4 regions of the Streptomyces sp. NPDC042100 genome follow, and region 2 is predicted to be linked to each of the others. Evidence: riboswitches for the same ligand, from Rfam matches in the RefSeq annotation. Region 2 holds a riboswitch; each other region holds the start of a gene.
The links. A riboswitch is a leader RNA that binds a small molecule or an ion and turns the genes downstream of it on or off. The one in region 2 is predicted to bind cyclic di-AMP.

Region 1 (7,662 bases), on a different contig from region 2:
GAGTACGCCATGCACGAGGCCCGCCACGTCCTTCCCGAGTTCACCGAGCGCACCGGCTACGGCACCCGCACCCTCGACCCCTACTCCAAGCTGCTGGAGGGCCGCATCGTCCTCCTCGGCACGCCGATCGACGAGATCTCCGCCAACGACGTCATCGCCCAGCTCCTGCACCTCGAATACGCGGCCCCCGGCCAGCCGGTCTCCCTCTACCTGAACTCCCCCGGCGGTTCGGTCAGCGCCATGACCGCGGTGTACGACACGATGCGGGCGCTCGCCTGCGAGGTGGAGACCACCTGCCTGGGCCAGGCCGTCGGCCCCGCCGCCGTCCTGCTCGCGGCCAGCACCCCTGGGCGCCGGCTGGCCCTGCCGGGCGCCCGGATCGTCCTCCAGGAGCCCGCCGTGGAGGAGCCGCTGCGGGGGCAGCCCAGCGATCTGGACATCCACGCGCGGGAACTGCTGCGCCAGCGCGAGCTGATGGCCGGCCTGCTGGCCGAGCACACCGGCCGGGGCCGCGCCGAGACCGCCGCCGACCTGGACCGGACCACCGTCCTGGACGCCCCGGCCGCCCTCGCCTACGGCCTGGTGGACCACGTGGTGGAGAGCCGGGCCCGGACCTCCGGCGCCGGGCGGGGGTGAGCCCGGCATGATCCCGGAGCCGCCGCCGCTGCCCGCGCTCACCCGCGCCGAGGGCGAGTTCGTGGACGCCTACCTCGAAGTCCTGGACCTCCTGGGGCGGATCAATCCATCCAGATCCACGCATACCTACGGGGCACTGCGCGCGGCCCAGGCCCTGGTCGGGCGCGCGACGGCGCTCCGCGACGCCCTGACGCTCATGCACACGCGGGGCGAGAGCGAGGTCCACGCCGACACATTGACCCGTGCGCTACGGGTGTTGGACGGAGAGCGACGGTCCGGCCGGGTCATCGTCCCCGGAGAGCCCGCCAGTTGACACAACCGCGTGTCGTGTCGAGGGCCGGCCGGGGCACGGCGACCGCAGAAACCCTCCCCCGTTCGGCGTAGTAGACGAATCGACATAGAGCTCAGGCGAGTTGCGCAGCAGGAGTACACATCTGGCGGAATCGGGCGTTCCCTCGCAGGTGCGGGCCTCATCGCCGAAACGTCGGAAGATCAAGAAACCCGACTGTCCACCCGTATGGATCAGTCGTGAGGAGCCTCACATATCGCCGTTTCAGCTCGGATTTCGCCCGGTCCGTGGGTCAAGATCCTCGACGACGACAAGCCCCCGCCACCCACGGCGGGGCGGTCCGGGCGGACGCCGAGTCCTGCCGCCGTCCCGGACGCCTGGTCGACAGGAGTGGATCGGCAGGAGTGGAGGACCCGAGCAGTACGGGACGTTCGCGCAGGACGCGGACGTTCCTCGGGGTGAAGCCGCAGCCGCGGCCGGGCATCTTCGCCTGCCCGAACCCGACAGGTCATCCTTCACAGGCGGCTGACGAAGGGTTGCGCATGACTGCGCAGATTCATGTCCCGTCCCTGCTGTCCCGGGCCGGAGCCGTCTCGGCTCTCACCCTCGCCGCCGTCGGCGGCTCGCTGCTCGCCCCAGGAGCGGCACCGGAGGCCCAGGCAGCGACGAACTACGCCACCAAGGCGCTGGACGTCGCCGCCTCGAAGAAGGGATCGCCTTACCGCTACGGAGCCTCGGGACCGAGCCGTTTCGACTGCTCGGGTCTCACGGTCTACTCGTACAAGAAGGCGGGCAAGACGCTGCCCCGCACCGCGCAGCAGCAGTACAACAAGACCCGGCACATCGCCGCGTCCGGTCGACAGAAGGGGGACCTGGTCTTCTTCCATTCCGGCGGAAGGGTGTACCACGTCGGAATCTACGCGGGTAACAACAAGATCTGGCACTCGCCGAAGACCGGCTCATGGGTGAAGCTCGACAAGATCTGGAGCTCGAAGATCTCCTACGGACGCGTCCGCTGACGCGCTGAACGACGGCGCGGGAGGAGCGCCCGGTGGCGCCGCCGTCCCCTCCTCCCGCGCTCCTCCTCAGACCCGCTCCGGCCTGCTCCGGCCCGCGTCGGCCCGCGTAGGCCCGTCCTCAGGCCGCGTGCGCCGCCGGCCAGGGCAGCCGGATCCACACCGTCTTGCCGCCCTCGTCCGTGGGCGTCACCGAGAGCCGCCCGCCCGCCTCCGCCGCGAGCGAGCGGATGATCACCAGGCCGCGCCCGTTGTCCTGCTGCACCGCGGCGGGCAGCCGCTGCGGCCAGCGCGGATGGCTGTCGGTCACGCCGATCCGCAACTGCTCGTCGCGCTCCAGGAGCACGTCCACCGTGAAGGTCGGCGACTGGCCGAAGGTGTGCTGGACCGCGTTGGTCGCCAGCTCCGAGACGATCAGCCGTACGGTGTCCGTGATGCCGTCGGCGTCGTCGAGCCCCCAGGACCCGAGCACCTCGGCCACGTACCGCCGGGCGGTCGGCACCGAGGCGGGATCGCTCGGCAGCGTGACGCTTGCTTCCTGATGGTCTGCCATGGCGACGCCGTCCCTTTCCCACCGGGCCGGGCCCCGGTCTGCGCTGCGCGCCAGCCTGCCACCGATCGCACCGCCCTGGGTGGCGATCCACCAAGATATGCGGATATCTGTCGCCCGATGCGGTGAACACCGCGACGGGCGACCGGACAAGCGCGCGTGACCCGCGCTCAGCCCCGGTCCCGCGCCCCGTCCGCCGCGCCCTCGGGCGCGGTCTCCAGGACGATGCCGACGGCCCGCTCGATCTGCTCGTCCGTGAGGTCCGCGCGGGCGGTCAGCCGGAGCCGGGAGATGCCGTCGGGGACCGAGGGCGGCCGGAAGCAGCCGACGCCCAGCCCGCGTTCCCGGCATGACGCCGCCCACGCCAGCGCCTGCTGCGGGCCCGGCGCCCGGACCGAGACCACGGCCGCGTCGGGCCGGGCGGCACTCAGCCCCGCCCCCGTGAGCAGCGTGTGCAGCCGGGCCGCCACCTCCCGGGCCCGGGCGGCCAGCTCCGGCTCGGCGGCGATCAGCCGGAGGCTCGCCAGGGCGCCGCCGACGGCCGCCGGGGCGAGACCGGTGTCGAAGATGAAGGTCCGGGCCGTGTTGACGAGGTGCTCGATCACCCGGGCCGGGCCGAGGACCGCGCCGCCCTGGCTGCCCAGCGACTTGGACAGGGTGAGGGTGGCGACGACGTCCGGGGCGCCCGCGAGGCCCGCCGCGTGGAGCGCGCCGCGCCCGCCCTCGCCGAGCACGCCGAAGCCGTGGGCGTCGTCGACGAGCAGGCCCGCGCCGTGCGCCCGGCAGGCCGCGGCGAGCGCGGCGAGCGGCGCCCGGTCGCCGTCCACGGAGAAGACGGAGTCGCTGACGACCAGCGCCGCGCGGCCCGGGTGGGCGGCCAGTGTCTTGGCGACGGCCTCCGGATCGGCGTGCGGGACGACGGCCGTCTCGGCGCGCGCCAGGCGGCAGCCGTCCACGAGGGAGGCGTGGTTGGCGGCGTCCGAGACGATCAGCCCGTCCCGGACGGAGAGCGCGGTGAGCGCCGCCAGGTTCGCGGTGTAGCCGGAGGAGAAGACGAGGGCCGCCTCGAAACCGCCGAACGCGGCCAGTTCGCGCTCCAGGCGCTCGTGCAGCCGGGTGGTGCCGGTGACGAGCCGGGAGCCGGTGGCGCCGGCGCCCCAGCGGCGGGCCGCCCCGGCCGCCGCCTCGGTGATCCCGGGCCGCCGGGTGAGACCGAGGTAGTCGTTGCCGGCCAGGTCGAGCAGGCCGGACTCGGCGGCGCGCGGGCGCAGCGTGCGGACCAGGCCGGCCCGCGCGCGCTGCCGTGCGGCGGTGTCGGTCCAGTCGAAGGCGGCCTCGCGCGGGTCGCGTCCCCCGCGCGGCGCCGACGGGTGCTCGGGGTACGACGGCATGACGGTTCCTTTTGTAGGCAGCGCACAGACCCTAACCCTCGTGGGCCGAGGTCAGGGTGTGGCCATACACACACCTCGATCGGGGTCGTTTGTTCAGTTCCTCCTTGGCCGAGGGGCGTGCGGTAGGCCAGGATCAGCGCTTATGGACCTGCTGAACACGCTGGTGGAGAAGGGGCTGCGGCGCGAGTCGCCGACCCGTGAAGAAGCGCTCGCCGTCCTGGCGACCTCCGATGACGAGCTGCTCGATGTGGTGGCCGCCGCCGGGAAGGTGCGCCGGCAGTGGTTCGGGCGCCGGGTGAAGCTCAACTATCTGGTCAACCTGAAGTCCGGCCTGTGCCCCGAGGACTGCTCGTACTGTTCGCAGCGGCTCGGTTCGACGGCGGGCATCCTCAAGTACACGTGGCTGAAGCCCGACGAGGCGTCCGCCGCGGCGGCGGCCGGGGTCGCGGGCGGCGCGAAGCGGGTCTGCCTGGTGGCGAGCGGGCGCGGCCCGACGGACCGTGACGTCGAGCGGGTCGGCAGGACCATCGAGGCCATCAAGCAGGACAACGAGGGCGTGGAGGTCTGCGCCTGCCTCGGCCTGCTCTCCGACGGCCAGGCGGAGCGGCTGCGGGAGGCCGGCGCCGACGCGTACAACCACAACCTGAACACGTCCGAGGCGACGTACGGGGAGATCACGTCCACGCACACCTACGCGGACCGCGTGGACACCGTGCGGAAGGCGCACGCGGCGGGCCTCTCGGCCTGCTCGGGCCTGATCGCGGGCATGGGCGAGCGCGACGAGGACCTGGTCGACGTCGTGTTCGCGCTGCGCGAGCTGGACTCGGACTCGGTGCCGGTCAACTTCCTGATCCCCTTCGAGGGCACCCCGCTGGCCAAGGAGTGGAACCTCACCCCGCAGCGCTGCCTGCGGATCCTCGCGATGGTCCGGTTCGTCTGCCCGGACGTCGAGGTGCGGATCGCGGGCGGGCGCGAGGTGCACCTGCGCTCGATGCAGCCGCTGGCCCTGCACATCGCCAACTCGATCTTCCTGGGCGACTACCTGACCAGCGAGGGCCAGGCGGGCCAGGCGGACCTGGACATGATCGCGGACGCCGGCTTCGAGGTGGAGGGCGCGGGCACGACGACGCTCCCGGCGCACCGCGCGGACGCGCTCGCGGCGGCCGGCGGCGGCTGCGGCTCGCACGCGGCGGCCGGCGGCGGCTGCGGTACGGAGGCCCCGGCGGGCGGCGGCTGCGGAGGGCACGCGGAGGCGGGCGGCGGCTGCGGTCCTTGCGGCGCGGGTGCCGGAGAGCCGGTGGCGGCGGGCGAGGAGCCGGCGGCCGTCCCGGGCGCCCGGACCGACCTGGTCGCGGTGCGCCGCCGAGGCGCCGGAACGGACCTCGCGCCGAATGCGTAACGAGGAACTGCTGGCCCTGGACCGGGCCCACGTCTGGCATCCGTACGGCCCCATGCCGGGGCGGGTGGAGCCGCTGGTCGTGGACTCCGCGTCCGGGGTGCGGCTCCGGCTCGCCGAACCGGCGGAGGGGCGGGCCGAGTTGATCGACGGCATGTCCTCCTGGTGGTCGGCGATCCACGGCTACAACCACCCCGTCCTGAACGAGGCGGCGCGCGGCCAGCTCGACCGGATGAGCCACGTCATGTTCGGCGGGCTCACCCACGAGCCGGCCGTGCGGCTCGCCGCCCGGCTGGTGGAGATCACCCCGGAGCCGCTGCGGCACGTCTTCCTCAGCGACTCCGGCTCGGTCTCGGTCGAGGTCGCGGCCAAGATGTGCCTGCAGTACTGGCGTTCCGTCGGGCGCCCCGGCAAGCAGCGGCTGCTGACCTGGCGCGGCGGCTACCACGGCGACACCTGGCAGCCCATGTCGGTGTGCGACCCGCAGGGCGGGATGCACGAGCTGTGGTCCGGGGTGCTCCAGCGCCAGGTGTTCGTCGACGCGCCTCCCGAGGAGTACGAGGAGGGGTACGCGGAGCTGCTGCGCGAGGCGATCGCGCGGCACGCCGACGAGGTCGCCGCGGTGATCGTGGAGCCGGTGGTGCAGGGCGCGGGCGGGATGCGCTTCCACTCCCCCGCGTATCTGCGGGTGCTGCGCGAGGCGTGCGACGCGCACGGCGTGCTGCTCGTCTTCGACGAGATCGCGACCGGCTTCGGCCGGACCGGTGAGCTGTTCGCCGCGGACCACGCCGGGGTCTCGCCGGACGTGATGTGCGTCGGCAAGGCGCTGACCGGCGGTTATCTGTCGATGGCCGCGACGCTCTGCACCAGCCGGGTCGCCGAGGGCATCTCGCGCGGCGAGGTCCCCGTGCTCGCGCACGGTCCCACCTTCATGGGCAACCCGCTGGCCTCCTCGGTCGCGCTCGCCTCGATCGACCTGCTGCTGTCGCGGGACTGGCGGGTCGAGGTCGAGCGCGTCGAGACGGGGCTGCGCGAGGGCCTCGCGGAGGCGGCCGGCCTGCCCGGCGTCCGGGACGTGCGGGTGCTCGGCGCGATCGGCGTCGTCCAGCTCGACCACGAGGTCGACATGGCGGCGGCGACCCGCGCGGCGGTCCGCGCGGGCGTGTGGCTGCGCCCGTTCCGGGACCTGATCTACACGATGCCGCCGTTCGTGACGGGCGACGAGGACCTGTCCGCCATCGCGCGCGCGGTGACCGAGGCGGCCCGCGCGGGCTGAACCGCGCGCGGGGCCCGGTCCGTCCGGCGCCCCGCGTCCCCGGCGGCGCGCGCGGGGCCCGCGCCGCCCGGCCTCGTCCCGGCCACCGGGCCCCGAGAAGCACGTGTGAGAGGACTCCCATGCCCGTCATCGTCGTCACCGGCACCGGCACCGAGATCGGCAAGACCGTCGTCACCGCCGCCACCGCCGCCCTGGCCACCGCCGCCGGCCGGTCCGTCGCGGTCCTGAAGCCCGCGCAGACGGGCGTGGCGCCGCGGGAGGCGGGCGACGTGGCGGAGGTGCTGCGCCTGTCGGGCGCGACGACCGGGGCCGAACTCGCCCGGTTCCCCGAGCCGTTGGCACCGGACACGGCGGCGCGCCGGGCGGGCCTCGCGCCGGTCGGCCCGGCCGAGGTCGCCGAGGCGGCCCGGAAGCTGGCGGAGGAGCACGACCTGGTGCTCGTGGAGGGCGCGGGCGGTCTGCTGGTGCGCTTCGACGAGGCGGGCGGGACGCTCGCCGACGCGGCCCGGCTGCTCGGGGCGCCGGTCCTGGTGGTCGTCCCGGCCGGTCTCGGCACCCTCAACTCGACCGCGCTGACGGCGGAGGCACTGCGGGCGCGCGGGATCGAGCAGCTGGGCGTGGTGGTGGGCAGCTGGCCCGGGGAGCCGGACCTGGCGGCCCGGTGCAATCTGGCGGACCTGCCGACGGCGGCGGGGGCCCCGCTGCTCGGGGCGGTCCCGGCGGGCGCGGGCGCGCTGGGTGCGGAGGAGTTCCGCGCGGCGGCGGCGGGCTGGCTGGCGCCCGCGCTGGGCGGGGAGTGGGACGCGGCCGGGTTCACGGCCGCGCACGCGGCGGCGCGGGCCTGAGCCCGGCCCGTCGCCCCGCGCTCCGGTCCGGCCCGTACGCTGGCCGGTATGCGTGCGCGTGTGCAGGAGATCGTGTTCGACTGCGCCGACCCGGCCGGGCTCGTCCGGTTCTGGTCGGCGCTGCTCGGCGGGGAACCCGTCGACCGGGGCCCCGACTGGTCGTACGTGGAGCCGCCGGGCTTCGTCCGGATCGCGTTCCAGCGGGTGCCGGAGGGCAAGGCGGCCAAGAACCGGCTCCATCTGGACGTGGAGGTGGCCGACCC
Region 2 (7,679 bases):
CCACCAGGTGCAGCCGGTCGCGCTTCTTGCCGCGGCGGAACTCGGAGCGGCGCCGGACCACCTCGAAGCGGTGGTCGAGGTAGACCTCCAGGAGCTCCTTGAGGCCGAGCGTGAGCGGCTGGCCGTCGACCAGGGCCACGTTGTTGATGCCGAAGGACTCCTCCATGGGCGTCAGCTTGTACAGCTGCTCCAGGACCGCCTCCGGCACGAAGCCGTTCTTGATCTCGATGACCAGGCGCAGGCCGTGGTTGCGGTCGGTGAGGTCCTTGACGTCGGCGATGCCCTGGAGCTTCTTGGAGCCGACCAGGTCCTTGATCTTGGAGATCACCTTCTCCGGGCCGACGCTGAAGGGCAGTTCGGTGACGATGATGCCCTTGCGGCGGGCCGTCACGGTCTCCACGCTCGTGGTCGCGCGGATCTTGAACGTGCCGCGGCCGGTCGCGTACGCGTCCTTGACGCCGGAGAGGCCGACGATCCGGCCGCCGGTCGGCAGGTCGGGACCCGGCACGAAGCGCATCAGCGCCTCCAGGTCCGCGTTCGGATGGCGGATCAGGTGGCGGGCCGCCGCGATGACCTCGCCCAGGTTGTGCGGCGGCATGTTGGTCGCCATGCCGACCGCGATGCCGGAGGCGCCGTTGACCAGCAGGTTCGGATAGGCGGCGGGGAGCGCGACCGGCTCCTGCTCCTGGCCGTCGTAGTTCGGCGCGAAGTCGACGGTGTCCTCGTCGATGGACTCCGTCATCAGGAGCGCGGCCGGCGCCATCCGCGACTCCGTGTACCGCATGGCGGCCGGCGGGTCGTCGTTGCCGAGGGAGCCGAAGTTGCCGTGGCCGTCGACCAGCGGGAGGCGCATGGAGAAGGGCTGCGCCATGCGGACCATCGCGTCGTAGATCGACGCGTCGCCGTGCGGGTGCAGCTTGCCCATGACCTCGCCGACGACACGGGCGCACTTGACGAATCCGCGCTCGGGCCGCAGACCCATCTCGCTCATCTGGTAGACGATGCGGCGCTGCACGGGCTTCATGCCGTCGCGGGCGTCGGGCAGCGCGCGCGAGTAGATCACCGAGTACGCGTACTCGAGGAAGGAGCCCTGCATCTCGTCGACGACGTCGATGTCGAGGATTCGCTCCTCGAACGCGTCGTCCGGCGGCGGTGTCTTCGTGCTGCGGCGGGCCATCGCGGCTGCGGCTCCTTCACCAACAAGGTTGATCTGACGCGGACCATTGTGGACCGTCCCGCTGACAACCGGCACCGCGACCCGTGCCTGAGGGCGCCCGGGGTCACCGTCGCGCCCCTCCGCGACCCGGAAGAGGGACGTCGGCGAGGGACGGGAACTTCGCCAGGTGTCGGCGCGCTTGCATACAGTGGCAGGACTTCACATCGCGATCGAAGGGACGTACATGCCCATGGGTCACACGGCCACGGCCGAGGCCGGCTCCGGCGGCCTGACAGCGACCGAGCACCGGCTGGCCAACGGCCTGCGCGTGGTGCTCTCGGAGGACCGCCTGACCCCGGTCGCCGCGGTCTGCCTCTGGTACGACGTCGGCTCGCGTCACGAGGTCGAGGGCCGCACCGGCCTCGCCCACCTCTTCGAGCACCTGATGTTCCAGGGCTCGAAGCAGGTCCACGGCAACGGCCACTTCGAGCTGGTGCAGGGCGCCGGCGGCTCCCTCAACGGCACCACCAGTTTCGAGCGCACCAACTACTTCGAGACCATGCCGGCCCACCAGCTGGAGCTCGCGCTCTGGCTGGAGGCCGACCGCATGGGCTCGCTGCTGGCCGCCCTGGACGACGAGTCGATGGAGAACCAGCGCGACGTCGTCAAGAACGAGCGCCGCCAGCGCTACGACAACGTGCCGTACGGCACCGCCTTCGAGCGCCTCACCGCCCTCGCGTACCCCGAGGGCCACCCGTACCACCACACGCCCATCGGCTCCATGGCCGACCTGGACGCGGCCACCCTGGAGGACGCGCGGAACTTCTTCCGCACGTACTACGCGCCGAACAACGCGGTCCTCTCGGTCGTCGGTGACATCGACCCGGAGCAGACGCTCGCCTGGGTCGAGAAGTACTTCGGCTCGATCCCCGGCCACGACGGCAAGCCCGCGCCGCGCTCCGGCGAGCTCCCCGGGGTCATCGGCGAGCAGATCCGCGAGGTCGTCGAGGAGGAGGTCCCGGCCCGCGCGCTGATGGCCGCCTACCGGCTGCCGCACGACGGCACCCGCGCGTGCGACGCCGCCGACCTGGCGCTGACGATCCTCGGCGGCGGCGAGTCCTCCCGCCTGCACAACCGGCTGGTCCGCCGCGACCGCACCGCCGTCGCCGCCGGTTTCGGCCTGCTGCGGCTGGCCGGCGCGCCCTCGCTCGGCTGGCTGGACGTGAAGGCCTCCGGCGGCGTCGAGGTGCCCCGGATCGAGTCGGCCGTCGACGACGAGCTGGCCCGCTTCGCCGCCGAGGGCCCGACGCCCGAGGAGATGGAGCGCGCGCAGGCCCAGTTGGAGCGCGAGTGGCTGGACCGGCTGGGCACGGTCGCCGGCCGCGCCGACGAACTGTGCCGGTACGCGGTGCTGTTCGGCGACCCCCAGCTCGCCCTGACCGCCGTGAACCGGGTCCTCGACATCAGTGCCGAGGAGGTGCAGGAGGTCGCCAAGGCCACGCTGCGCCCGGACAACCGCGCGGCGCTGGTCTACGAGCCGGTGGGCGCCGACGGCGACAGCGAGAGCGACGAGGAAGAGGGAGCGGACCAGTGACCGACACGGCCGCGTCTTTGACGAACATGACCTTCCACCCCCAGCCCCAGCCGGGCCAGGCCAAGCCCTGGGCCTTCCCGGCCCCGGAGCGCGGCGCCCTGGACAACGGGCTGACGGTGCTGCGGTGCCACCGCCCCGGCCAGCAGGTGGTGGCCGTCGAGATCTCGCTCGACGCCCCGCTGGACGCCGAGCCCGAGGGCCTGGACGGCGTGGCCACGATCATGGCCCGCGCCCTGTCGGAGGGCACCGACCAGCACACCGCCGAGGAGTTCGCCGCCGAGCTGGAGCGCTGCGGCGCCACCCTGGACGCGGCGGCCGACCACCCGGGCGTACGGGTCTCCCTGGAGGTCCCGGTCTCCCGGCTGCCCAAGGCGCTCGGCCTGCTCTCGGAGGCGTTGATCTCCCCGGCGTTCCTGGAGACCGAGATCGAGCGGCTGGTGAACAACCGCCTCGACGAGATCCCGCACGAGTCGGCCAACCCGGCCCGCCGCGCGGCCAAGCAGCTCTCCAAGGAGCTGTTCCCGGCCTCCGCGCGCGTCTCCCGGCCCCGCCAGGGCACCGAGGAGACCGTCGCGGCGATCGACGCCGCCGCCGTCCGCGCCTTCTTCGACGCGCACGTGCGGCCCGCCACGGCCACCGCCGTCATCGTCGGCGACCTCACCGACGTGGACGTCGACAAGGTGCTCGCGGAGACGCTGGGCGCCTGGACGGGCGACGCAGGCACCCGGCGCCCCATGCCGGCCGTCACGGCCGACGACACCGGGCGGGTCGTCATCGTGGACCGCCCCGGCGCCGTCCAGACGCAGCTGCTCATCGGCCGCGTCGGCCCCGACCGCCACGACCGCGTGTGGCCGGCCCAGGTGCTCGGCACGTACTGCCTCGGCGGCACCCTCACCTCCCGGCTGGACCGCGTCCTGCGCGAGGAGAAGGGCTACACGTACGGTGTGCGCTCCTTCGGCCAGGTGCTGCGCTCCGACGGCGCGGGCCACGGGCTCTCGCTGCTCGCCATCAGCGGCTCGGTGGACACCCCCAACACGGGTCCGGCACTTGACGACCTGTGGAAGGTGCTGCGCACCCTCGCCGCCGAGGGCCTGACGGACGCCGAGCGCGACGTGGCCGTGCAGAACCTGGTGGGGGTGGCCCCGCTCAAGTACGAGACGGCCGCCTCCGTCGCGGGCACCCTCGCCGACCAGGTCGAGCAGCACCTCGCGGACGACTACCAGGCGCAGTTGTACGCGCGGCTGGCCGAGACCGGCACGGTGGAGGCGACCGCGGCCGTGGTCAACGCCTTCCCGGTGGACCGGCTCGTGACGGTGCTTGTCGGCGACGCGGCGCAGATCGAGGAGCCGGTGCGGGCCCTGGGCATCGGCGAAGTGACGGTCGTGACCGGCTGATTGAGCCGCCGCCAGGCGGACGAGGAGACCCCGACGGCATGGTTCGTCGGGGTTCTCCTTTTTGTCCGTATTGCCGCTCGTGTGATCTTCTGCCCTGTGGCATGTCTTACAAAAAAGCGTGTCTGTTTGGCGATTGACCGAAGATCGGCCTAGCGTCGATCCGGCTGTCCGCCCGTTGTACGACGCCGCATTCGCGGCAACGGACAGTCATCGCCGAGTCCCCGTAAGGCGCGAGCCTGGGGAGCCGGGGACCCATCGCAGTCCCTGGGGTGAATCGGACGCCTTCGCTCAGCGAGCGGAGGGGCCCGTAGGAGACCTTCCTGCTCCGAACCCGTCAGCTAACCCGGTAGGCGAGAGGGAAGGAAAGGATCAGCCACTTCATGGCGTTCACCCGTGCCACCGGGAAGCATCGTGGTCCGAGCCGCATGGCGCGCCGCTCCGTGGGCATCGCCGGTGTGGCGACCCTCGCGACGACCGGCGTCATCGGCACCCTGGCCTCCCCGGCGTTCGCCGCCGACACGGAGCCCGCCTCCCCGGAGGACACCGGCCTCACCAAGGTGATCACCGCCGAGTCCATCGCCGAGCGCGTCGACGCCCAGGCCGCCGCCCAGGAGAAGGAGGCCGTCGAGGCCGCCGCCCGGGTCAAGGCCGCCGCCGAGGCCAAGCGCAAGGCCGAGGCCCGCGCCAAGGAGGCCCGCGCGGCCCAGGAGCGCGCCGCCCGGGAGGCCGAGCGCAAGCGCCTGAACTCCTTCCAGCTCCCCGTCGCCGGCACGTACGTGAGCACCGGCTACAAGACCGGCGGCTCGCTCTGGTCCTCCGGCAGCCACTCCGGCATCGACTTCCACGCCGCCTACGGGAGCAAGGTCGTCTCCGTCGGCTCCGGCACCGTCGTCGAGGCCGGCTGGGGCGGCGCGTACGGCAACAACATCGTCATCCGGATGAACGACGGCACGTTCACCCAGTACGGCCACCTCGCCTCGATCGGCGTCTCCGTCGGCCAGACGGTCACCCCCGGCGACCAGATCGGCGTCTCCGGGTCCTCCGGCAACTCGACCGGCCCGCACCTCCACTTCGAGGCCCGTACGTCCGCCGAGTACGGATCGGACGTCAACCCGGTCTCCTACCTGCGTGCCCGCGGAGTCCACGTCTGACGTGTGCGTTCTGTGAAGAAGTCCCGGCTCGAACGAGCCGGGACTTCTTTTTTGTTTCCGTATTATCGGGTGGCATCGGAAATTCCGGCATCCTGCAATAGAGTCGCAGGGGTCGCCGGACGGGCGCCATGCGGTGGGTTTCGCTCGGGTCGAGCCGGATCGCATCGAGCCGGATCGCGTAGAACCGGATCGAAACGAGCCGGATCGAAGTGAATCGAATAGCGGATCACATACGGAGGTCGGACATGCGTGTTCCCGCGCACTCGGTATGCACGGCGATCCGGGACGACATCGTCTCCGGCGTCTTCGCGCGGGGTGCCCGCCTGACGGAGGAGCAGCTCGCGCGCCGCTACGGGGTCTCCCGCGTGCCGGTCCGCGAGGCGCTGCGCACGCTGGAGTCCGAGGGCTTCGTGGTCACCCGGCGGCACGCGGGCGCGCATGTCGCCGAGCCCACCGAGCAGGAGGCGGCGGACCTGCTCGACGTGCGGACCCTGCTGGAGCCGCTGGGGGCCGCCAGGGCCGCCCAGCGCCGCTCGGACGCGCACCTCAAGGTGCTGCGCGGGCTGGTCAGGCTGGGGCAGGAGCGGGCCAGGCGCGGCCAGGGGGAGGATCTGCGCGCGCTCGGCGCCTGGTTCCACGAGACGCTCGCCCAGGCGTCCGGCAGCCCGCCGCTCACCGCGCTCCTCACCCAGCTGCGGCACAAGATCGCCTGGATGTACGCGGTCGAGCCGGCCGTCCGGCCCGTGGAGGCGTGGGCCGAGCACGGGGCGATCGTCGACGCCGTCGCGCGCGGGGACGCGGAAAGGGCCCGCGCGCTGACCGCGCTGCACGTGGAGCGCGCTCTTCCGCTGCACCGGCCGCGGCGGGCGGAGCGCCCGCGTGTGAGGGTTTCGCAACATGCCGTCAACACGGCGGGGCCGCGGAATTAACATGGGCGCCGTATACAAGAGGAAGGCGATTTCCGGCGTGCGGGTAATTTGCGCTGTCGAAATCGAATTCCTCTTGGCGGAAACGCTTCAGGGAAGCAGAAAGGACCGTACCGGCCGGAATTCCGGCGAGTACGGCCCTTCGTGATCCGTCGTCGGGGAGGAGACGGATCAGACGGTCTCGGGGAGCTCCTCGAGACCCTCGGCGACCAGCTTCGCGAGGCGGTCGAGCGCGGCGTCGGCGCCGTCGGCGTCCGAAGCGAGCACGATCTCCTCGCCGCCCTGGGCACCCAGGCCGAGCACCGCGAGCATGGACGCGGCGTTGACCGGGTTGCCGTCGGCCTTGGCGATCGTCACGGGGACGCCGGCGGCCGTGGCGGCACGGACGAAGATGGAGGCGGGGCGGGCGTGCAGGCCCTCGGCCCAGCCGACGTTGACGCGGCGCTCAGCCATGGTGGTTGCCCTTCAACTTTCAGCGGTTGTCTAGACCAGTCTCTCACGGGCGGCGAGATGCTCGTGCCGACCTTCGGCCCGATATCGGCGGCCTTTAGGCCCTCCCTACCTTGCACGGTGGGCACCCGCCGCGCGACCGGTGCCGCTGTCGGACCCCGGTCGTAGTCTTGCCCCATGCACAGCGCGTCGGAACAGTCCGAACAGCCGGAGCACGCGTACCCCGACCACTGGGAAGCCGACGTGGTCCTCCGTGACGGCGGCACCGCGCGCATCCGTCCGATCACCGCCGACGACGCCGAGCGGCTGGTCAGCTTCTACGAGCAGGTCTCGGACGAGTCGAAGTACTACCGCTTCTTCGCGCCCTACCCCCGGCTCTCCGCCAAGGACGTGCACCGATTCACCCACCACGACTTCGTGGACCGGGTGGGACTCGCGGCCACGGTCGGCGGGGACTTCATCGCCACCGTGCGCTACGACCGGATCAACGCCCTGGGGCGCCCCGCCGCCGCCCCCGCCGACGAGGCCGAGGTCGCCTTCCTCGTCCAGGACGCCCACCAGGGGCGGGGTGTCGCCTCCGCGCTCCTCGAGCACATCGCGGCGGTCGCGCGGGAGCGGGGCATCCGCCGGTTCGTCGCCGAGGTGCTGCCCGCGAACACCAAGATGATCAAGGTGTTCACGGACGCCGGCTACACCCAGAAGCGCAGCTTCGAGGACGGCTCCGTGCGCCTCCACCTCGATCTGGAGCCCACCGACCGCTCGCTCGCCGTCCAGCGCGCCCGGGAGCAGCGCGCCGAGGCCCGGTCCGTGCAGCGGCTCCTCACCCCCGGCTCCGTCGCCGTCATCGGCGTGGGCCGCACCCCCGGAGGGGTCGGCAGGGCCGTGCTCCGCAACCTTCTGGACGCCGGTTACACCGGCCGGGTCCACGCCGTGAACAGCGCCCTGGGGGACGGGCCGCACGAGCTGGAGGGCGTCCCCGCCTTCCGGGGCGTCGCCGACATCGGCGAG
Region 3 (7,679 bases), on a different contig from region 2:
ACCTCGACGACCCGCAGACCCCGGAGGACGACGGCGACGGCGAGCTCTACCGGTACGTGGCGGTCGCCGAATGAGCTCCGCCCCGCCCCTGGTCGTCGTGGGCAACCCGGAGGGCCGCCGGGTGCGGCTCTTCGGGGACGCGGCGCTCGCCGCCGGGCTGCCCCGGCCGCGCGTGGTGCCGTGGCTCGACGTGCTGCGGGGCGGGGCCCGGCTGTACGCGGGGGAGTTCGTGCGGCTCGACTCCCCCGGCGAGGAGCCGGAGGTGGACCGGCTGCTGCGGGACGTGCCGGAGCCGACCCGCGTCGAGGGCACGGGCCGGTGGTACGCGCGCTTCACGGCGGCGGTGCGGGGGCTCGCCGACGCGGCGCGGGCGGCCGGCGCGGTGCTCCTCGACGACCCGGAGGAGCTCGCGGTCCTCTTCGACAAGCGGCTCGGGCACGCCCGGCTGCGCGCCGCCGGGGTCCCGGTGCCGCACGCGCCGACCTCCGGGGCGGCGGCCCCGCCGGTCACCGGCTGGGCGGACGTGCGGGCGCTGACGGAGGGCCCGGGGATGCGCCGGGTGTTCGTGAAGCTCGCGCACGGCTCCTCGGCCTCCGGGGTGCTCGCCCTGGAGACGGCGGCCTCCGGCCGGGTGCAGGCCACCACCTCGGTGGAGCTGCGCGCCGACGGGCGGCTGCACAATTCGCTGCGGGTCCGCCGCTACACGACCGAGCGGGAGATCGCGGCCGTCGTGGACGCCCTCGCCCCGGACGGGCTGCACGTGGAGCGCTGGCTGCCGAAGGCCGCCCTCGGCGGGCGCGCCGCCGATCTGCGGGTGGTGGTCGTCGGCGGCCGCGCCACCCACGCCGTCGTGCGCACCAGCCGCTCCCCCATGACCAATCTGCATCTGGGCGGCGCCCGGGGCGACCTGGGCGCCGCGCGGGCCGCGATCCGCGCGGCGGGGGGCCGCTTCGAGGAGGCGCTGGAGATCTGCGAGCGGGCCGCCGCGGCCTTCCCCGGCACCGGCTGCGTGGGCGTGGACCTGCTGCCCGGGGCCGGCTGGCGCCGTTTCGCGGTGGGCGAGGTGAACGCCTTCGGCGATCTGCTGCCCGGCCTCGGGGGCCTGCCGGGGAGCGGCGCGGAGGGCCTGGACACTTACGGGGCCCAGATCGCCGCGCTCCCGCGACGCGCTCCGGGGCCCGCCGGCACCCCGGCCCGTACCGCCCCCGGCGCCGCTCCCGGCCCGGCCTCCCCCGCCCTCCGCACAGGATCGAGCACGCCGTGACCTCGCCCCCCTTCCCGCCACCGCCGGACATGAACCGGATCGTCGGCAGCCACGACCTGCTGCTCGTGACCCTCGACACCCTGCGGTACGACGTGGCGGCCGAGCTGGCCGCCGAGGGCCGGATCCCGAACCTGGCCCGGCACCTGCCCGGCGGCGCCTGGGAGCTCCGGCACGCGCCGGGCAGCTTCACCTACGCCTCCCACCAGGCGATCTTCGCCGGCTTCCTGCCCACCCCGGCCGCGCCGGGGCCGCACCCGAGGCTCTTCGCGGCCTCGTTCGCGGGCAGCGAGACCACCGCCGAGGGGACCTACGTCTTCCACGAGACGCCCGACCTGGTGTCGGCGCTGGCCCACGAGGGCTACCGGACGGTGTGCGTGGGCGGCGTCGGCTTCTTCAACCGGCGCCCGCCGCTCGGCTCGGTGCTGCCCGGCCTGTTCCAGGAGAGCCACTGGGAGCCCTCGTTCGGGGTCGCCTCGCCGACCTCCTTCGCCTCCCAGGTGGAGCGCGCCGAGGAGGTCGTCGCCGCGCTCCCGCGCGAGCGGCGCCTCTTCCTGTTCGTGAACGTCTCGGCCCTGCACCAGCCCAACTGGTTCCACGCGCCGGGCGCGACCCGGGAGGCGGGCGACACCCGGGAGACCCACGCCGCCGCGCTGGAGTACGTGGACCGGCACATCGGGCGTCTGTTCGCGGCGATGAGCAGCCGCCGCGACTGCTTCGCGATCGTCTGCTCGGACCACGGGACCGCGTACGGAGACGACGGGTTCACGGGGCACCGCCTCGGCCATGAGAGCGTATGGAATGTGCCGTATGCACATTTCATCCTGCCTGGCCCGGACAGCATGGAGACCACCGCATGACCCGCACGACCCCGACGGCGACGCCGACACCGACCGCGACGCAGGCCACGGCCGTGGCGGCCCCGACGCCCCGCCCGTACCGCAGCTACGTCTACGCGTACCCGCACAAGACCGCGTACCGCCCGCTGCCCGAGCGGCCCCCGCTCGCCGCGCTCTGGGCGGACGAGCCGAAGGACGCGCTCTCGCTCTACGCGCACATACCGTTCTGCGAGGTCCGCTGCGGCTTCTGCAACCTCTTCACCCGGATCGGCGCCCCGGACGAGCTGACCACCCGCTATCTCGACGCGCTGGAGCGGCAGGCGGCGGCGGTGCGCGAGGCGCTGGGGGACGCGGCGCCGGTACGGTTCGCCACCGCCGCGTTCGGCGGGGGCACGCCGACCTATCTGACCGCCGCCGAGCTGGAGCGGCTGTGCGACATCGCCGAGCTGCGGATGGGGGCCGACCTGCGGGCGGTGCCGCTGTCGGTGGAGACCTCCCCGGGCACGGCGACCGCCGACCGGCTCGCGGTCCTCGCCGAGCGGGGCGCCACGCGCCTCAGCATCGGCGTGCAGAGCTTCGTCGAGCGCGAGGCGCGGGCGGCGGTGCGCCCCCAGCGCCGGGCGGACGTCGAGGCGGCCCTCGGGCGCATCCGGGACACCGGTGTCCCGATCCTCAACATCGACCTGATCTACGGCATCGACGGGCAGACCGAGGAGTCCTGGCGGCACTCGCTGGACGCGGCGCTCGCCTGGCGGCCCGAGGAGCTCTACCTCTACCCGCTGTACGTCCGCCCGCTCACCGGTCTGGGCCGGCTGGGCCCGGGCCAGGATGCCGACCTGGAGTGGGACGAGCAGCGGCTGCGGCTCTACCGCCAGGGCCGGGACCATCTGCTGGCCCACGGCTACGAGCAGGTGTCGATGCGCATGTTCCGGCGCGCGGACGCGCCCGCCCTCGGCCCCGAGGACCACGCCTGCCAGACGGACGGCATGATCGGCCTGGGCTGCGGCGCCCGCTCGTACACCTCGCGGCTGCACTACTCCTTCGACTACGCGGTGGGCACCCGCGAGATCCGCTCGATCATCGACGCGTACACGGAGGCGCCTGACTTCTCGCGCGCCGAGGTGGGCCGCCGCACCGACCCGGGCGAGGCCCGACGCCGCCATCTGCTGCAGTCGCTGCTCCAGGCCCGGGGCATGGAGACCGCCGACTACGCGGCCCGCTTCGGCGGCGCGCCCGAGGCCGACTTCCCGGCCGAGCTGGCCCGCTTCGAGGCGCGGGGCTGGCTGGACGCGGACGCCCCCGCCGGGCTGCTGCGGCTCTCCCCCGAGGGCCTGGCGTATTCGGACGGGCTCGGCCCCGAGCTGTTCTCTCCGGCGGTCCGGGCGGCGATGGCCGCGTACGAGGCGAAGTAGCGGGGCGCGGCGTGGATCTGACCCTGCTCTACCGGGGCCCGCTGGCCTCCTGCGACTACGACTGCCCGTACTGCCCCTTCGCCAAGCGCCGGGACAGCCGCGAGGCGCTGACGGCGGACCGGGCGGCGCTGGAGCGCTTCACGCGCTGGGCGGCGGACCGCTCCGAGGACCGGCTGCGGATCCTGTTCACCCCCTGGGGCGAGGGCCTGGTGCGGTCCTGGTACCGCCGGGCGCTGGTCGAGCTGTCCCGGCTGCCGCACGTGGAGCGGGTCGCGATCCAGACCAATCTGAGCTGCCGCACGGAGTGGCTGGACGAGGCCGACCCGGACACGGTGGCCCTGTGGTGCACCTTCCACCCGGGCCAGACCCCGTACGAGCGGTTCCTGGGCAAGTGCCGGGCGCTGGCGGAGCGGGGCGTCCGGTTCAGCGTCGGGATCGTCGGCCTGCCGGAGCACCTGGCCGCCGCGCGGCGGCTGCGGGCCGAGCTGCCGCCCGAGGTCTACCTGTGGGTGAACGCGGCGGAGGGCCACGCCTACACCGACGAGGAGGCCGGGGACTGGACGGTCCTCGACCCCCTCTTCCCGTACAGCAGGCAGCCGCACCGCTCGGCCGGGCTGCCCTGCCGCACCGGCGAGTCGGTCGTCTCGGTGGACGGCGACGGGACGGTGCGGCGCTGCCACTTCGTCAAGGCCGAGCTGGGCAATCTGTACGACGGCTCGTACCGGGCCGCGCTGCGCCCGCGCCCCTGTCCGCTCGCCGTCTGCGACTGCCACATCGGCTACGTCCACCTGGAGACGCTGCCGCTGTACGACGTGTTCGCCGGCGGGGTCCTGGAGCGGATCCCGGCCGGCCGGCCCGGGGCCCCTACAGGGGCATAAGGTCGGGGCGCTTGGCCTCGACGTGGTCGCCGGAGCTCTCGCCGCGCAGCCTGCGCCCGATCCACGGGACCAGATACTCCTTGGCCCAGTGGATGTCGTCCTTGCGGACCTCCAGGGTGCCGCGCGGCGGCCGCGGCGGCCACGACTGGTCCGGGTCGGCCGGCACCGGCAGGCCGAGCACCTGGGCGGCGCGCAGCGCGACCCGGGTGTGCCCCTCCGCCGACAGGTGGAGCCGGTCGTCGTCCCAGGCGCGCCGGTCCTGGACGGACCGGAGCGACCACAGGTCGAGCACCGGGCACTCGTAGCGGTCGGCGATGGCCCGGACGTGCGCGGTGTAGGTGGCGATCTTCCCGCGCAGGTGCTTGAGGACCGGCACGTCGCGGGTGTCGAAGCCGGTCGTCACCATCACGGTGCCCACGGCGGAGGTCAGGTCGGCGACCGCGCGCTCGAAGCGCTCGGCGACGTCGTCGGGGTCGGTGCCGGGGCGGATGATGTCGTTGCCGCCCGCGCAGAAGGTCACCAGGTCGGGGGCGAGTTCCTTCGCCCTCGGGACCTGCTCCGCGACGATCTGGTCCAGAAGGCGTCCTCGCACCGCCAGGTTGGCGTAGCGGAAGGCGTCGTGCTCCGGAAGCTGGTCCGCGAGCAGGACCGCGAACCGGTCCGCCCAGCCGACGTACGTCCCGTCGGGCCCGGGGTCGCCGACGCCCTCCGTGAAGCTGTCACCGATCGCCGCGTACGACCCGAATGCGTTCTTGTCTGGTGTTCTCGAATCGTCTGCCACGGGAGCACATCTTTCCTTCACCGATGTGACCTACGCGACCGTAAGGAGGGGTTGACGGCGGGTGACATATGCCACCACTAAAGATTCTCCCAAGTCGGAATAGCCCGGAGGCCCGGCACACGGGTGCCGGGCCTCGGGGTGGAATCCGTGGTGCGGGGCGGTTCAGACGCCGACCCCATGCTGGCGCAGGACGGCCAGCGGGTCGATGTCGGAGCCGTACTCCGGCCCGGTGCGCATCTCGAAGTGCAGGTGCGGGCCGGTGACGTTGCCGGTCGCGCCGGAGAGGCCGATCTGCTGGCCGCCGCTGACGGTCTGGCCGGCGGAGACGGACAGCGAGGAGAGGTGGCCGTACTGGGAGAAGGTGCCGTCGGTGTGCTGGATGACGACCTGATTGCCGTAGGCGCCGCCCCAGCCGGCCGAGTAGACGGTGCCGGGGCCGACCGCGCGGACGGTGGTGCCGGTGGAGGCGATGAAGTCGACGCCGGTGTGGTAGCCGGAGGACCACATGGAGCCGGAGGCGCGGTACGGGGTGGAGACGCCGCCGCCCGCGATGGGGGTGACCCAGCCGGAGGAGGAGGACTGGCCGGCCGAGGAGGAGGACGAAGACGAAGAGGACGAAGAAGCGGAGGACGAAGAGGAGGAGGACGAGGCGGCCGGGCGCTCGGTGCCGCGCGTGGCGCGGGTGCCCTCGCCGCCGCTCTTCGCGGTGCGCTCGGGGGCGGCCTTGGGCGCCGGCGCCGCCTTGGCGGTGCTCTTCGCGGGGTTCTTGGCCCCGAGGGTGAGCTTCATGCCGGGGAGGATCAGCGAGGGGTCCTCGCCGACGACCTGGCGGTTGTCGCGGTAGAGCTTCTGCCAGCCGCCGGTCAGGCGGTGCTCGGCGGCGATCTTCGACAGGTAGTCGCCTCGGACGACGGTGTACGCCTTCGGGGCGGCGGCGGGCGCGGCGGCCGGAGCCTGGGCGGGGGCCTTGGCGGCTACGGCGACGGTGACGGCCTGCGGGGCCTTCACGGCCGGGGCGGCCTGCTCGGCGGCGTGGGCGCCGGTCGCTCCGATCAGCGGCAGGGCGACGACGGCGCCGCCGGTGCCGGCGGCGACGAACCCGCGGGTGATCGGGTTGGCCTTGGGACGGCGGTGCTTACCCTTCGCGGGCATGGCGGATTCCTCTCCGTCGCCTGCGAGGTGAGCTGTCGGGTTCGGACTGGAGCTGTCCGGCCGCGCGGTCACGCGGCTTCACCCCGAGCCGTCCTTCTTCGAGGGGCCGGCGTACTACCTGGGTCCCCCGCTCCTGCCTGATACGGGTGGTATGGGGATTCCGGTCGGCGGCAGGATTAGGCGGTCCGTCCGGATTGAGCGCGACGCTAGACGAGACGGCGGCGCCCGAACAAGCCGCGGTTTTCAGGAATGTGCGTACGGGCGGCTTTTACGGCCGGAATCGCGGTCACCCTCCGTGGATGACGTTCCCTCGATTTCCCTTTCCACAAGGGAATTCGGAAAGGTTGCCCCGCCACGGTCCGTCACGTCTATGACGCTGCTCACGCACCGGAGACCATCTCCCCTGGTATCAGGGCGCGTTATGCCTTAAGTCCCAATTCGGACCAATCGTACATTTCTGTCAGAGAGGGTGCGTCGCGGGCCTCTCACCTGGATGATTGCCCCAGGAACCGATCTCACCACGACCCCTCTCACGACCAGGAGCTTCCGTGACCCACGCGACCACCGAGCCCGAGCTGACCGGCGTACGCAACTTCCGCGACCTCGGCGGGCTGCCGACGGCGGACGGCCGGAGCGTGCGCGCCGGACGCCTCTTCCGCAGCGGTCACCTGGCGCACGCCACGACGGAGGACGCGGAGTTCCTCGCGGCCCTCGGGCTGCACACCGTCTTCGACTTCCGCAACGAGGCGGACCGGCGGATGGAGGGCGCGGACGTCGAGCTGCCGGGCGTGCGGAACGTGAACATACCGCTCAACGACCCGGCCGACGGCAAGGAGTTCTGGAAGCTGGTGCGGACCGGCGACCTGGAGCAGCTGCGCGCGATCCTGGGTGACGGCAAGGCCGCGGCCCGGATGTCCGAGTCGTACCAGAAGATGATCGTGGAGCGGACGGCCGAGCACAGCCGGATCCTGCACGACATGGCCGAGGAGAGCGTCCCGGCCCTGATGCACTGCGCCGCCGGCAAGGACCGGGCCGGGCTGTCGATCGCGATCACGCTGCTCGCCCTGGGCGTGGAGCGCGAGGCGATCGAAGCCGACTACGTGAAGTCGAACGAGCCGCACCGCCGCTACAAGGTGCGGCGTGAGTCCGAGGCGGCGGACGCCATGTCCCCGGCGGTGATGGAGCTGCTGAGCCCCCTCTTCGACGCGCGCGTCGAGTACCTGCGGGCCGCCTTCGCGACCATCGAGGAGACCTGGGGCTCGGTGGAGAGCTACCTGTCCGAGGGGCTGCGGCTCGCCCCGGAGACCCGGGACCGGCTGCGCGGGCGCCTGCTCGCCGAGGCGTAGCCGCCGCCCG
Region 4 (7,679 bases), on a different contig from region 2:
GCCGTCCCCTCGCTCACCCCCATCCCGCCCGGCCCCCGCCGCCTGGTCGTCACCGGCCTCCCGGACATCGGCCTCGCGCTGCTGCGCGGACTGGCACCGGGAGCGGCGGGGGAGTAGCCGGAAAAACCCGTCGATTCGGGGGGCGGCCTCTGACAGGGTGGGCCGGGCCCGCACGTACCGCCCCGCACCGCAGAGGACCGCCCGTGCCCCGTGCCGTCGAACTCATCCGCTCCGCCTCCCTGTCCGACGTGGCCGAGTACGCCTACGCCGCCACCGCTCCCGCCGAGGCCCGCCTGATCTTCCTCGCCGGCGCCTGCCCGCTCGACGCCGACGGCGCCACCGTCGCCGTCGGGGACGTCGCCGGTCAGGCTGCCCAGGCCGTGGCCAACCTGCGCACCGCCCTCGCCGACGCGGGCGCCACCCTCCACGACGTCATCAGCACCCGGGTGCTCGTCGCCACCACCCGGCAGCCCGACCTGGTGGCGGCCTGGGAGGTGGTACGGGACGCCTTCGGCGACCACGACGTGCCCAGCACCCTGATGGGCGTCACCGTGCTCGGCTACCACGACCAGCTCGTCGAGATCGAGGCCGTCGCCGCCGTCGTCGACGCCGGGGACCCGTCGGCCGCCTGAACGCTCAGCGGGGCAGCTCCTGTTCGGCCCAGATCGTCTTGCCCCGGCGGCTGTAGCGGCTGCCCCAGCGGGTGGTCAGCTGGGCCACCAGGTACAGGCCCCGGCCGCCCTCGTCGGTCGCCTGCGCCCGGCGCATCCGAGGGTGCGTGGCGCTCGGGTCGGACACCTCGCAGATCAGCCGCCCGGCCCGGATCAGGCGCACCTCGACCGGGCCGCCCGCGTACCGGATCGCGTTGGTCACCAGCTCGCTCAGCACCAGCTCGGTGGTGAACACCAGCTCGTCCAGGCCCCACGCCCGCAGCCGCGCCGACGCCGCTTCGCGCACCTGCCCCACCGCCGCCGGGTCCGCCTTGACCGGCCAGACGGCCACGTCCTCGGGCGGCACCGTGCGGGTCCGGGCCAGCAGCAGCGTCACGTCGTCGCCGAGCCCGGCGGCGGGCCGCCCCGTCACCAGGTCCTGGCCGAGCTCCCGCAGCGGGCCCGCCAGCGCGCGCCGCCGGGCCAGCCGGGTCGCCAGCTCCGCCATGCCCGCGTCCAGGTCGCCGTCCCGGCCCTCGATCAGACCGTCCGTGTACAGCGCGAGCACGCTGCCCGGCGCGAGATCGACCTCCGTCGCCTCGAACGGCAGCCCGCCCACGCCCAGCGGCGGCCCCGGATCCACCGGCAGGTACGTGACCGTGCCCGAGGGATCCGCCACCGCGGGCGGCGGATGCCCGGCGGAGGCCACCGAACAGCGCCCCGAGACCGGGTCGTAGATCGCGTAGGCGCAGGTCGCGCCCGTCGGCGAGGTCGCGTGCCGGTCCCGCCAGCCGTGGTCGTCGGGATCGGCCTCCTCGGAGTAGGCGGGCAACTGCACCACCAGGTCGTCCAGATGGGCCAGCAGCTCGTCCGGTTCGAGGTCGAGGTCCGCGAGCGTCCGCACCGCCGTGCGCAGCCGGCCCATGGTGGCGGTCGCGGCGAGCCCGTGCCCGACCACGTCCCCCACCACCAGCGCGACCCGCGCGGAGGACAGCGGGATCACGTCGAACCAGTCCCCGCCGACCCCGGTCGCCGTCCCGGCCGGCAGATAGACGGCGGAGGTGCTCGCCGCGGGCGTCTCGCTCTGCGTCGGCGGCAGCATGCTCCGCTGGAGCCCCACCGCCGCCCGGCGCTCCCGGGTGAACCGCCGCGCGTTGTCGAGCGCCAGGGCGGCCCGCCCGGCGATCTCGCGCAGCAGGTCCCGGTCGGCCCCCTGGTAGGGCCCCCGGTCCCGGCGCCGCCCCACCGACACCCGGCCGAGCGCCATGCCCCGTGCCCGGAGCGGCGCGGTCATCGTCGCCGGATAGCCGCCCAGGTCCGGGGCGTCCGCCCCGCGCCTCGTACCGATGTCGCCCTCGGCACGGATCACGGCGAGCATGGCACCCGTGTCGGCGGAGCCCTCCGGCGCCGCCGCGCCCCCGCTCCCAGGCCGGCCGTCGGGTCCGCCGTCCGGGAGGCGGCCCGCCACCGCCGTGCGACGCAGCAGGAGGCGCCCGTCCCGGTCGGGCACCGGCTCCTCGCCGTGCACGACCCCGTCGGCGAGCTCCACCACCGCCAGGTCGCCCAGGCCGGGCACCAGCGCCGCCGCCAGCTCCCGCCCGGTGTCGGTGACGGACAGGGAGCGGCCGACCGAGGCGGTGGCCCGGTGCAGCAGCTCCAGCCGCTCGGTCGAGCGGCGCAGTTCGGTCACGTCGGTGAAGAGCGCCGTCAGCCCCAGCACCCGCTCGTCGGGGGACTGGAGCCGGAACGCCGAGATGGAGATGACGGCCCCGCCGCTCGGGTCGTCGATCGTGCGCAGGGACTCCTCCACGCCCATCAGGGGCCGGCCCGTGCGCAGCACCTCGCGCAGCTTCCCCTCCACCGTTTCCGCGTCCCCGGGCCACAGGAACTCGCCGAGCCGCTGCCCCCGCAGGTCCTGCGGCACGCCCGTGTACGGGAGGAGGTGGGTGTTGGTGCGCAGCAGCCGCAGGTCCGGGTCGAAGACGGCGAACCCCACCCGGTCCTGGAGGAACAGCTCCCGGACGAACGCCCGGTCCTGGTGCCGCCGCACCGCCCGGGCCGCCGGGGTCGCGAGCACCAGGAAGCCCGCCGGACGGCTGTCGCCCGCGAGGTCGAAGGCCTGGAAGACCACGGGCAGTTCCTCGCCCCGGCCGGTCCGCAGCACCGCGTCCCCGCGCCGGGCGCCGCGCTCGTACGCCGTCACCAGTGCCGGCCAGGCCGCCGGGTCCGCGAGCAGCGCGCGGGCCGACTGCCCGAGCATGTCGGCGGCGGGCCGCCCGAGCAGGGCCCCGGCCTCCTGGGTCCAGGCGTCGATCCGGCCCCGCTCGTCGAGCAGGACGGCCGCGCCGTCCTCGGCGACCGGCGGCAGGGCGTTCTCCGGCGGGAGCGCGTCGCTCACGGTGCCTCCTTCGGGTGCGGCGGCCGGGCGCGGGCGATCAGCAGCGCGACGTCGTCGTGGTCGTCGTTCCCGCGCAGCGCGCCGAGCAGCAGGTCGCAGATCTGCTCCAGCGGCAGCGGGGCGCGGTCCAGCAGGTCGGTGAGGGCGGCGAGCCGCACGTCGATGTCCTGGTCGCGGGTCTCGACCAGGCCGTCGGTGTACAGGACCAGGTCGTCGCCGGTCCGGAAGGGGAACTCGCGCGTCTCGAAGGGCACGCCGCCGACTCCCAGCGGAGCGCCCTCGGACAGGTCGAGCAGCCGGGGCGCCCGGCCCGCCGCGACGTGCACGGGCGGCGGGTGCCCGGCGTTCGCGACGCGGCAGCTCCCGCTGTACGGGTCGTACACGGCGCACACGCAGGTGGCCATCGCCTCGTCCAGCTCGGCCGCGGTGCGGTCCAGGTGCTCCAGGACCACGGCGGGCGCGAGGCCGAGCGAGGCGAGGGTGCGGGCCGCGGTGCGCAACTGGCCCATGGTCGCGGCCGCGTTGATGCCGCTGCCCATGACGTCGCCGACCACGAGCGCCGTCTTGCCGTCGGGCAGCGGGATCGCGTCGAACCAGTCGCCGCCGACCTCGACCGACTCCGACGCGGGCTGGTAGCGGTAGGCGACGTCGAGGCCGTTGAGCCGGGGCGGCCCGTGCGGCAGCAGGTGCCGCTGGAGGGCCAGGGCGGCCTGGCTCTGGTGCCGGTACCAGCGGGCGTTGTCGATGGCGACGGCCGCGCGGGCGGCCAGCTCCCCGGCCAGCAGGACGTCGTCCTCGTCGAAGGGCACCGAGTTCCGGGCCCGTTTCAGGTCCAGGACGCCCAGCACGACGCCTCGGGCGCGCAGCGGGACGGCGAGGTAGGAGTGGATGCCCGCCCGGCGCAGCAGCGCGGCGGTGGCCTCCCCGCTGGCGATCCGGGGCAGGTCGGCGTCGGTGACGTGCCGCACGAGGACCGGCCGGCCGGTGCGGGCGCACTGGGTGACCAGCCGCTCGGCGCCGTAGCGGGCGGGCTCGCCCACCGGGTCGGCGGCCTCCTGCGCCGGGGTGGGGTACGCGGCCTTGACCGCGAGGGCCCGGAACACGGCCGGGCCCGAGGTCCGGGCGGGGCCGGGCTGGGTGAGGATGTCCTCCAGGACGTCCACGGCCGCGATGTCGGCGAACTCGGGCACCACGAGGTCCGCCAGCTCGTGCGCGGTCAGGTCCAGGTCGAGGGTGGTGCCCACCCGCTCCGAGGCGTCCGCGATGACCGCCAGCCGGCGCCGGGCCCGGGCCGCGGTCCTGGCCGCGGCGTGCTGGTCGGTGATGTCGGTGACCGCGACGGCGGCGCCGATGACCCGGCGCTCCGGGGTCTCCAGCCGGTAGAGCGAGACCGACCACACCCGCTCCTCGCCGCCGGGCCCGCTGACGCCCCGCACGGTGCGGGAGCGGACGGGTTCGCCCGTCCGCAGGACCTCGCCGAGCGCCGCTTCCAGCGCCTCGGCGTCCGGTGAGTCGACCGCCTCCGTCACGGTCCGCCCCAGGTGCCCGGCGGCGGGCAGGCCGTCGATCCGCTCCAGCGCCGGGTTGACCAGCACGAAGCGGAGGCCGTGATCGACCACGGCGAGCCCGATGGGGGAGTGGCCGACCAGCAGCGAGGACAGCGACAGGTGCCGCTCCACCCGGCGGACGGCGGCCCGGTCCGAGGCGAGCCCGAGCGCGTAGGGGCGGCCCCGCTCGTCCTGGAGGCGCGTGGTGCGGAACTCGACCGGGACCGCGCGCCCGTCCCGGTGCCGTACGGGGAAGGCCCCGGCCCAGGGCCCGCCGCCCGAGACCACGCGGGCGAACAGGGACCGCACCCGCTCCCGGTGCCGCTCCTCGACCAGCAGGGTGACGGCGTCACGCCCCAGGGCCTCGGTGGCGGGACGGCCGAAGAGCTCTTCCGCCCGGGGGCTCCACAGGGCGATCCGGCCGTCCTCGTCGAGGAGAACGGCCGCGACCCCGAGCACGTCGAGCAGGCCGCCCGGCTCCAGGGCGAGATCGCCGTCCGCCGGGTCCGGGCCGGCAGGGAAGTCCGCCGCGCTCATCCAGACCGTGTCCCTCCTCCGCCCCGCAGCCGGCCTCTCCATCATCCCGCCGCGGAAGCGGACCGCCAGTCGTGCGGTCCGCTTCCGGTCGTCGTGCGAAGGAAAGCGGCCCGCCTCACCGCCCCAAACTAAATGGATCCGGACATATCCGTTTAAGTATTTCCTGGTGATCTGAGTCACGGCGGGCCGTGTGCGCCGCGCCCTGGCGCGGTGTCAGGCGCGGGCGCCCGGAGAAGAGTTGGCGCGTGGGATCACCACGCCGCGCCCGCCCCCTCCCGACCCTCTAAAAGATCTGCTTGCTTTTGCGAATTAGACCCTTGTTTCGGCTCTTCGGATTCGCCTACGGTCACCCGTCATCCGGGTGGAACGCCGAATCCTGCCGCCGCCTGGGCGCCACACTCACCCACCCGAACAAGGCAGGAGCGGGGGACCCGAAGGTTCGCCGCCGCCCCGAGGCCCGGGGCGGCTCGGGGTGAAGCCGCGCGGGTGCGCGGCCGGGCAGCTCCTGCCCGAACCCGACAGCTCACCTCGCAGGCGAAGGAGAGGACTTTCGCCATGCGTGGAACCGGGAAGCACCGCCGTACCAAGAGCACCCCGCTCGCCCGAGGACTGGCCGTCGTCGGCGTCACCGGCGGCGCCGCGCTCGTCCTGCCGCTCGCCGCGGCGGGCGGAGCCGCCGCCGAGACCCCGCGGACCGCACCGGCCGTGCAGGCGGTCCAGGCCGCGCACTCCGTCGCGATCGGAAAGATCGCAACGGTTCAGCAGGGTGAGAAGGTCACCTACTCCGTGGTCGCGGGGGACTCGCTCGCGAAGATCGCCCGGAAGCACCAGGTGAGCGGCGGCTGGAAGCGGCTCTACCGCGACAACCGCGCCGCCGTCGGCGCCGACCCCGGCCTCATCCACCCCGGCCTGCGCCTCTCCCTCGGCACCGGGACCGCCGCCACCGCGCCCCCCGCCGCCACCGCGACCTCCGCCACCGGCGACGGAGCCGCGCCCGCCGCCCGCCCTGCGGCCGCGCCCCGGGCCGCCACCGAGGTGGTCCAGGCGGCGGCGAAGACACCCGCGACCGCGTCCGCCGCGTCCACGGCGTCCACGGCGTCGGTCTCCTCGGCGGCGGCCTCGGCCGTCTCGTACACGGACGACCTCGACGGCTGGATCCGGGAGGCCCTCGCCATCATGGGCCGCAACGGCATCCCGGGCAGCTACGACGGCATCTACCGCAACATCATGCGCGAGTCCTCGGGCAACCCGCTCGCCGTCAACGGCTGGGACTCCAACGCCGCCGCCGGCACCCCCTCCAAGGGCCTGCTCCAGGTGATCGAGCCCACCTTCCAGGCGTACCACGTCCCCGGCACCGCCTACGACCTCTACGACCCGGTCGCCAACATCACCGCCGCCTGCAACTACGCCGCCGACCGCTACGGCTCGATCGACAACGTCTTCGGCGCCTACTGATTCCGGCCCGCCCGGCGGGCACGCCATCATGGGGTGCCACGGCCGGAAGGAGCGCTCGCATGACGGGCTGGAACGCGCAGGACATCCCCGACCAGCGGGGCCGCACCGCGGTGGTCACCGGGGCCAACAGCGGCATCGGCTACGTCACCGCCCGCGAGCTCGCCCGCGCCGGCGCGCACGTCGTGCTCGCCTGCCGAAGCGACGCCCGGGGCGAGGCGGCCCGCGACCGGCTGCGCGCCGAAGTCCCGCACGCGGAGGCGGAGTCCGCCCGGCTCGACCTGGGCGACCTCGCCTCCGTGCGCGCGTTCGCCGCCGCCCGGGCGGAGCGCTCCGACCGGCTCGACCTGCTCATCGACAACGCCGGGGTGATGGCCCTCCCGCCCGGCCGCACCGCCGACGGCTTCGAGACCCAGTTCGGGGTGAACCACCTCGGCCACTTCGCGCTCACCGGGCTGCTCATGCCCCTGCTGCTGCGCACCCCGGGCGCCCGGGTCGTCAGCCTCTCCAGCGGCTTCCACGCCCTGGCGGACCTGGACCACGACGACCTCAACGCGGAACGCGGTTACCGCCGCTGGATCGCGTACGGGCGCTCCAAGACGGCGAACCTCCTCTTCGTCCACGAACTCGCCCGCCGCCTGGCGGCCGCCGGGTCCGGCGTCGTGGCCGCCGCCGCCCACCCCGGCTACGCCGCCACCAACCTCCAGACCGCCGCGCCCCGCCAGGAGGGCCGCAGGACCGCCGCGCGGCTGATGGAGCTGGGCAACCGGGTCATCGCGCAGTCCGCCGACAGCGGCGCCCTGCCCACCCTGTACGCGGCCACCGCCCCGGGCGTGCGCCCCGACGCCTTCATCGGCCCGAGGCTGGGCTGGCGCGGCGCGCCCACCCGGTCCTGGCGGGCCCGCTGGACGCTGGACGACGCCTCCGGTGAGCGCTTGTGGGCCGCGTCCGAGGAGCTGACCGGGGTCCGCTACGACGCCCTGACGGGGACCTCGTGACGGACGCGGGCCGGCGGCCCCCGCCGCCGGCCCGGGCGCGTCAGGCCAGGAACTCCCCGTCGCGGGCCACCACGACCCCGCCGTGCACGACGAGGTC

Region 1: it holds a riboswitch for cyclic di-AMP, as region 2 does, so the genes downstream of both, ACZ6J5_RS33300 (C40 family peptidase) here and ACZ6J5_RS15335 (M23 family metallopeptidase) in region 2, are expected to answer to the same signal.
Region 3: it holds a riboswitch for cyclic di-AMP, as region 2 does, so the genes downstream of both, ACZ6J5_RS11360 (LysM peptidoglycan-binding domain-containing M23 family metallopeptidase) here and ACZ6J5_RS15335 (M23 family metallopeptidase) in region 2, are expected to answer to the same signal.
Region 4: it holds a riboswitch for cyclic di-AMP, as region 2 does, so the genes downstream of both, ACZ6J5_RS32480 (LysM peptidoglycan-binding domain-containing protein) here and ACZ6J5_RS15335 (M23 family metallopeptidase) in region 2, are expected to answer to the same signal.

What each region holds. Positions count from the first base shown of each region.
Region 1 covers NZ_JBVJDK010000022.1:24,697-32,358, forward strand. The annotation lists gene ACZ6J5_RS33290 (ATP-dependent Clp protease proteolytic subunit) at 10-636, shown strand; gene ACZ6J5_RS33295 (hypothetical protein) at 644-949, shown strand; cyclic di-AMP (ydaO/yuaA leader) riboswitch at 1,290-1,464, shown strand; gene ACZ6J5_RS33300 (C40 family peptidase) at 1,468-1,944, shown strand; gene ACZ6J5_RS33305 (ATP-binding protein) at 2,063-2,494, opposite strand; gene ACZ6J5_RS33310 (8-amino-7-oxononanoate synthase) at 2,662-3,882, opposite strand; gene bioB (biotin synthase BioB) at 4,025-5,281, shown strand; gene ACZ6J5_RS33320 (adenosylmethionine--8-amino-7-oxononanoate transaminase) at 5,274-6,554, shown strand; gene bioD (dethiobiotin synthase) at 6,674-7,399, shown strand; gene ACZ6J5_RS33330 (VOC family protein) at 7,448-7,662, shown strand, end outside.
Region 2 covers NZ_JBVJDK010000006.1:111,631-119,309, forward strand. The annotation lists gene ACZ6J5_RS15320 (DNA gyrase/topoisomerase IV subunit A) at 1-1,177, opposite strand, end outside; gene ACZ6J5_RS15325 (M16 family metallopeptidase) at 1,401-2,750, shown strand; gene ACZ6J5_RS15330 (M16 family metallopeptidase) at 2,777-4,144, shown strand; cyclic di-AMP (ydaO/yuaA leader) riboswitch at 4,346-4,512, shown strand; gene ACZ6J5_RS15335 (M23 family metallopeptidase) at 4,525-5,295, shown strand; gene ACZ6J5_RS15340 (GntR family transcriptional regulator) at 5,541-6,224, shown strand; gene ACZ6J5_RS15345 (HPr family phosphocarrier protein) at 6,393-6,674, opposite strand; gene ACZ6J5_RS15350 (bifunctional acetate--CoA ligase family protein/GNAT family N-acetyltransferase) at 6,849-7,679, shown strand, end outside.
Region 3 covers NZ_JBVJDK010000004.1:317,857-325,535, forward strand. The annotation lists gene ACZ6J5_RS11330 (STM4015 family protein) at 1-74, shown strand, start outside; gene ACZ6J5_RS11335 (STM4014 family protein) at 71-1,264, shown strand; gene ACZ6J5_RS11340 (STM4013/SEN3800 family hydrolase) at 1,294-2,121, shown strand; gene ACZ6J5_RS11345 (STM4012 family radical SAM protein) at 2,118-3,512, shown strand; gene ACZ6J5_RS11350 (STM4011 family radical SAM protein) at 3,524-4,390, shown strand; gene ACZ6J5_RS11355 (SGNH/GDSL hydrolase family protein) at 4,377-5,171, opposite strand; gene ACZ6J5_RS11360 (LysM peptidoglycan-binding domain-containing M23 family metallopeptidase) at 5,334-6,323, opposite strand; cyclic di-AMP (ydaO/yuaA leader) riboswitch at 6,328-6,482, opposite strand; gene ACZ6J5_RS11365 (tyrosine-protein phosphatase) at 6,872-7,669, shown strand.
Region 4 covers NZ_JBVJDK010000020.1:29,096-36,774, forward strand. The annotation lists gene ACZ6J5_RS32460 (HAD family hydrolase) at 1-117, shown strand, start outside; gene ACZ6J5_RS32465 (RidA family protein) at 204-632, shown strand; gene ACZ6J5_RS32470 (SpoIIE family protein phosphatase) at 637-3,048, opposite strand; gene ACZ6J5_RS32475 (SpoIIE family protein phosphatase) at 3,045-5,132, opposite strand; cyclic di-AMP (ydaO/yuaA leader) riboswitch at 5,527-5,684, shown strand; gene ACZ6J5_RS32480 (LysM peptidoglycan-binding domain-containing protein) at 5,688-6,587, shown strand; gene ACZ6J5_RS32485 (oxidoreductase) at 6,647-7,582, shown strand; gene ACZ6J5_RS32490 (amidohydrolase) at 7,623-7,679, opposite strand, start outside.